Regions from separate parts of the Kosakonia calanthes genome, predicted to be linked through region 1. Evidence: predicted binding sites of a transcription regulator. Region 1 holds the regulator's gene; the other holds the start of a gene.
The links. Region 1 encodes PhoB, which activates phosphate uptake and scavenging genes when phosphate is short. Its sites were predicted from a motif close to CTGTCATAAAACTGNCNNAT; they were not measured.

Region 1 (3,403 bases):
TATAACGTTTAAAGGCAAGTCGGGATCGCAAAACCAGATGGTTATACCACACAGATAAATAAAACCAGTGAAATACTCCATTTATAAGAAAAACACATGGCTGATCATGCGAACAAAAAAGCAGCAAGCGTACAAAATACGTTTAAGGCGAAGCGGATAACGAGGAACAGCGGCCCGTTGTCGCAGGCCGCTGGAAAGATAAGCTGACAGAAAGGTTACGTGACGGCGACTTTGGCAACCAGGCGTTCCGGCAGGACAAAGCTAAAACGCGTGCCTTTGCCTGGCTGGCTTACAATATCAAGACGGCTATCGTGATGATTCACCGCGTGTTTCACAATCGCCAGCCCCAGGCCGCTGCCGCCGGTTTGCCGGGAACGGGCTTTGTCAACGCGGTAGAAACGCTCGGTCAGGCGCGGAATATGCTCGGCGGCAATGCCCGGCCCGTTATCCTGCACGCTGAATTCCGCACCGTGCGGCACAGGCTGCCAGCGCACAATAATGTGCGTTCCGGCGGGCGTGTGGTTGACCGCGTTATAAACAAGGTTGGAAATCGCGCTGCGTAGCTGCTCTTCGTTGCCCAGCACTTTTAGATTGCCGTCGACTTCAAAACTAAATGTGTGTTTTTGCTGGCTAAGGGTTTGCGCTTCGCGCTCCACAACCCGCAGCATCATCGGCACATCAATAATTTCATTGGGCGGCAAAGTCGGCGCGGCTTCAATCTTTGATAGCGTCAGCAGCTGGCGCACCAGCCCTTCCATCCGCGAGGTTTGTTCCCGCATGGTGTGCAGCGCTTTTTCGCGCGGTGCACCTTCCAGCGTTTGCTCCTGCATCATCTCCAGGTAGCCTTGCAAAACCGTAAGCGGTGTACGCAACTCGTGGCTGACGTTGGCAAAGAAGTTGCGCCGCGCACCTTCCAGTTGGTGCATTTGCGTGACATCACGCGCCACCATCAACAGCTGCTGCTCGCTGTATGGCATCACGCGGATCTCCAGATGACGCCCGGTATTGAGCACCAAATTGAGCGGTTTGCCGAAAGATTGCGTCTTCAGGTATTGAGTAAATTCGGGGTAGCGCAACAGGTTCAGGATGTTCTGACCATTATCGTCCGGCCAGCGCAGCCCGAGCAGTTGTTGCGCAAGGCCGTTACACCAGAAGATCATGCCCTCTTCGGTGGTGAGAACCACCGCATCCGGCAGGGATTCCGCGCCGCTGCGAAAGCGTTTAATCAGATTACCCAGCTCGCGACGGCGCTTTTTGTTACGCATCTGCATCTGGTGCAGGCCGTATAACAACGGTTCCCAGCTTCCTGTGCCGGGCGGCGGCGTCATACTTTTATCGACCCATAACCACCAGGAAAGACGTAACAAATTCCAGAAATGCCAGATCAGCAGACCGATAACCGCCGCGAGTAAAAACCAGGGCAGATGACCGAAAATCGCGCCGAATATAAAGGCGGGGATACAACAAAGGAGGAGCTCCAGCACCAGCCTTTTCCATGACAGCCGTTCCAGCACGCATCACACTCCTGTCAAATTTCAGAAACGGGTCGAAAAACGATATCCCGTGCCGCGCACTGTTTGCACCATACGATCGTGCCCGCTGTGTTCCAGCGCTTTGCGCAGACGGCGAATATGCACGTCCACCGTTCTGTCTTCAACATAAACATTGGTTCCCCAGACGTGGTTCAGCAGTTGTTCACGGCTGTAAACCCGCTCCGGGTGGGTCATAAAGAAGTGCAGGAGTTTAAACTCGGTCGGCCCCATATCCAGCGGGTTTTCGCCGGTCATCACGCGATGTGACGATGGGTCGAGGCTTAGCCCCTGCATTTCGATAACTTCTTCCACTGCCATCGGCGAAATTCGGCGCATTACCGCTTTGATTCGCGCGACCAGTTCTTTAGGTGAAAAGGGTTTGGTGATGTAATCGTCCGCGCCTGTTTCCAGCCCACGAACGCGATCTTCTTCTTCCCCGCGCGCCGTCAGCATCATCACCGGAATATCACGGGTCATCGCTTCACGCTTTAGATGTTTAATAAACTGGATGCCAGAACCGCCGGGCAACATCCAGTCCAGTAAAACCAGATCGGGCCAGGGTTCATTAAGTTGGTTCACCGCGCTGTCATAATCTTCAGCTTCCACCGGTTGAAAACCATTTTGCTCGAGCACGAAGCAAACCATTTCACGGATGGGTGCTTCATCTTCTACGACCAGAATTCGTCTCGCCATGATTTGCCCTGTTTTAATTAGTCATCTGTATAGATAGCGGCGCCATTATGCGTCAGTTTTATGACAGATTTATGAATAAGATGACCGCCATATGACTCCACTCGAAGAAGTGTGACAGCGCAAATTTGTGCCTGGATATGTCCCTTATCTGCTTAATGTTTATAATCCCCTTTACGCTTTTTTGCCACGGACCCCCTATGCGCATCATTCACACGTCAGACTGGCACCTGGGCCAAAATTTCTACAGTAAAAGCCGGGCCGCCGAACACCACGCCTTTCTCGACTGGCTACTCGCCACGGCGGAAAGCCACGAAGTGGATGCGATAATCGTCGCCGGGGACATCTTCGATACCGGCTCACCGCCGAGTTACGCGCGCGAGCTTTATAACCGCTTTGTCGTCAAGCTTCAGCAAACCGGCTGTCAGCTGGTGGTGCTGGCCGGAAACCATGATTCCGTGGCCACCCTCAATGAATCGAAAGAGATCCTCGCCTACCTGAAAACCACGGTGGTTGCCAGCGCGGGCATCGAACCGTTTCTGCTTTACCGCCGTGATGGCGCGCCCGGTGCCGTGTTTTGCCCGGTGCCGTTTTTGCGCCCGCGCGACATTACCGTCAGCCAGGCGGGGCTTTCCGGGCAGGAGAAACAGCAACATCTGCTGACTGCCATTACCGATTACTACCAACAACAATTCACCACCGCTTGTACACTGCGCCGCGAACAACGTTTGCCGATTATTGCCAGCGGCCATTTAACCACCGTTGGTGCCAGCAAAAGTGACGCGGTACGTGATATTTATATCGGCACGTTGGATGCTTTCCCTGCACAAAACTTTCCGCCCGCCGATTACATCGCGCTGGGACACATTCACCGGTCGCAGAAAATTGGCGGTCAGGCGCACATTCGTTATTGCGGCTCGCCGATCCCGTTAAGTTTTGATGAAACGGGCAAAAACAAAAGCGTCAATCTGGTGACCTTCACCGATGGCAAGCTGGCGGAAGTGACTGCGCTGGAGGTTCCGCCAACCCAGCCGCTAGCGGTAATAAAAGGTGATTTTGCGGAGATTTGTCGCCAACTTGAGCAGTGGCGCGATGCCCCGGCAGACACGCCGGTGTGGCTGGATATTGAAATTGTCAGCAGCGATTATCTGGCGGATATGCAGCGAAAAATTCAACAAGTG
Region 2 (3,403 bases), 1.6 Mb from region 1:
ATTTGAGTCCAGAGCAGCAGGCAGCCTACCAACACGGCAATCAGGATCAGCCATCTATATTTTCTCACTCCACTCTCCGATACATTACAAGGTGTAACCAGGTTAACATGGCTTCCTTAAACCGCGACTAACTGTATCTCTTTTGGGTATTTTTAGGAATGCTCGGCTTGTTTCATCAGAAAGACACGGTAGCCTTAAAGCGGTAGTTTACCGATATGCAAGGAGCGAAAATGCGTACACTCATTAGAAGCGTAATTATTCTGGCGCTACTGTGGATTGGGCTCTTGCTGAGCGGTTATGGCGTGCTAATAAACAGCAACGAAAATGCAGCAGGCCTTGGTTTACAGTGCAATTATGCTACAGCGCGTGGCACCAGTACCGCACAATATGTTAATTCCAGCAATGGTTTCTTTGGCCTGGCGAACTGCCCGCTGCTGCGTAAAAGCGACACCGTTATCGATAACGGCTAACCCTTACAAACAAAAAAGCCGCTTATTCAGCGGCTTTTTTGTATCAGAATGGATAATTGTTATAACCCATCTGTTCGGAAATTTTACGCGCCGCCTGGTGCAGCATTGCCACGTATTCATGAAGACGCTCTTCGGAGAAACGCAGCGTCGGGAAGGAGATGCTGAGACCCGCAATGACCACGCCGAAACGGTCGAAAACCGGAACGCCAATGCAGCGTAAGCCTTCTTCCTGTTCTTCATTATCTTCGCCATAACCCTGTTCACGAACCACATCCAGCATCGGCAGCAGATCTTCTGTGCTGGTGATCGTGCGATCCGTACTGCGCTTGTATTCAACGCCCTCAAGGATCTGTTTCACTTCTTCACGGTCGCGCCAGGCAAGAAGTACTTTGCCGATAGCCGTGCTGTAAAGCGGGTTGCGACGACCGATGCGTGAATACATGCGCAGGTTATACATCGAATCGATTTTGTGGATGTAAACAATGCTGTCTTCATCTAGCGCACCCAGGTGGATGGTCTCTTTCGTCAGGCGAGAAAGTTCACGCATCTGGATATCCGCACTGCGGATCAAATCAACGTTTTGCAACGCGCGCGCGCCCAATTCAAACAACTTTAACGTCAGGGAATATTTTTCAGACTCCCCTTCCTGCGCAACGTAACCCAAAGATTTCATTGTTTGCAAAAAGCGATAAACGGTGCTTTTTGACATCATGACACGCTGCGACAGCTCGGTGATGCCGATTTCACGCTCTTCACCGAGCGCCTGCAGAATGCCAAAGACCTTCAATACTGAAGAGACAGAATCTGGCTGCTTATCCAAATCTGCGATTGCCATTAATCACCTCATCGCCTGTGTTTTATAAAATTCAGAATCGGTTTTTATTATAAATTCGTCATCCCGCTGCCGCAATGCGCGTTTGTCAACTTCGTTACAAATCTGCGACATAAAGCCGGAATAGCGGTGGTAGAATCATTATACAAATGACGCTGTTATATTAACCCTGAATACTCCATGGATAAATCTTCTTTAGACGGCTTGCCCGTACCGCTGCGCTACGGCGCAATTTTGACCATTGTTATTGGTATTGCCATGGCTGTCCTTGATGGTGCCATCGCCAACGTCGCGCTGCCAACAATTGCGCGCGACCTCGATGCTTCACCGGCTGGCTCCATTTGGATTGTTAACGCCTACCAAATTGCCATTGTCGTCTCATTGCTTACGCTCTCTTTTCTGGGAGATATGTTTGGTTACCGCCGCGTCTATCAATGCGGGCTGGTTCTCTTCACTATCACTTCATTGCTTTGCGCGTTGTCGGACTCGTTGCTTACATTGACACTTGCGCGTGTAGCACAAGGTTTTGGTGGCGCCGCGCTAATGAGTGTGAATACCGCGTTGATTCGCCTGATCTACCCGCATCGCAGTTTGGGGCGCGGCATGGGGATTAACTCTTTCGTCGTGGCAGTTTCTTCAGCTGCGGGGCCAACGATTGCCGCGGCAATCCTGTCGGTTGCCTCCTGGCAGTGGTTATTTTTGATTAACGTGCCGCTAGGGATCATCGCCCTACTGTTGGCGATAAAATTTTTACCGCCGAATGCGGCGCGCAGCACAATGCCGAAATTCGATCTGCCAAGTGCGGTGATGAACGCATTGACATTTGGTCTGCTAATCACCGCATTAAGCAGCTTTGCCCAAGGTCAATCCACCGAGCTTATTGTGGCTGAAGTCGTTGCGTTGCTGGTGATCGGTTGGTTTTTTGTGCGCAGGCAGTTACGTTTGCCAGTGCCATTATTACCGGTCGATTTGCTGCGTATTCCACTTTTTTCCCTCTCCATAGGTACATCAATCTGCTCGTTCTGCGCGCAAATGTTGGCCCTGGTATCCCTGCCCTTCTTTATGCAAACCGTGCTCGGGCGCAGCGAAGTTGAAACGGGGCTTTTGCTGACACCCTGGCCGCTGGCAACAATGGTGATGGCACCTCTCGCCGGGTATTTGATTGAGCGCGCGCATGCAGGATTGTTAGGGGCGCTTGGTTTGGTCATGCTGGCGGGTGGATTATTCGCTCTGGCACTGCTACCGGCGGCACCAGCGGATATCGATATCATCTGGCGGATGGCACTCTGCGGCGCGGGTTTTGGTTTATTCCAGTCACCCAATAATCACACCATCATTACTGCCGCCCCGCGCCAGCGTAGCGGTGGCGCAAGCGGGATGCTGGGCACCGCGCGTTTATTAGGCCAAAGCTCAGGCGCAGCGCTGGTAGCATTGATGTTCAATCTCTTTGAAAACAACGGCACGCACATTTCATTACTGCTAGCGGGAACGTTGGCAACGCTTGCCGCTATCATTAGTAGTCTGCGCATCACGCAGCCACGAGCACAGTAATAAAAGCGCGTCAATTGACGCGCTTTCTGTTTTCTTTGCGGAAATTACTTCAGGAATTCACCGGTACGCAACGCTTCGATACGTTTATCCAGCGGCGGGTGTGTCATAAACATTTCGCTCAGCGACTTCGACTTCCCGTTAATGCAGAACGCCATCATGCTGCTGGCTTCCTGCGGCTCGTAGCTGGTTTTCAGACGCTGTAGCGCAGCAATCATCTTCTCACGACCCACCAGTTTTGCCGAACCGGCGTCGGCGTGGAATTCACGATGCCGTGAGAACCACATCGTAATAATGCTGGCCAAAATACCAAACACCAGTTCCAGTACGGTTGCGACAGCAAAGTAGATCAGCGGGTTGCCGTTGCTCTCTTCGCCCTCATCCCGATTGCCACCCAGGAAACCTGCGGCGACCTGCGCAATAATGCGCGAAATAAAGATAACGAAGGTGTTAACGATGCCCTGAATCAGGGTCATGGTCACCATGTCGCCATTAGCAATGTGGCTGATTTCATGAGCGATAACCGCTTCGGCTTCATCGCGGCTCATGTTTT

Region 2: a site for PhoB is predicted at 1,397-1,416, ahead of kdgR (DNA-binding transcriptional regulator KdgR). Genes of this name have one in related genera too.

The regions. Positions count from the first base shown of each region.
Region 1 is NZ_CP151800.1:3,608,327-3,611,729, forward strand. It holds gene phoR (phosphate regulon sensor histidine kinase PhoR) at 216-1,514, opposite strand; gene phoB (phosphate response regulator transcription factor PhoB) at 1,536-2,225, opposite strand; gene sbcD (exonuclease subunit SbcD) at 2,423-3,403, shown strand, end outside.
Region 2 is NZ_CP151800.1:2,049,242-2,052,644, reverse strand. It holds gene mgrB (PhoP/PhoQ regulator MgrB) at 1-68, opposite strand, end outside; gene AAEY27_RS09660 (YobH family protein) at 231-470, shown strand; gene kdgR (DNA-binding transcriptional regulator KdgR) at 514-1,305, opposite strand; gene AAEY27_RS09650 (MFS transporter) at 1,483-2,853, shown strand; gene htpX (protease HtpX) at 2,898-3,403, opposite strand, start outside.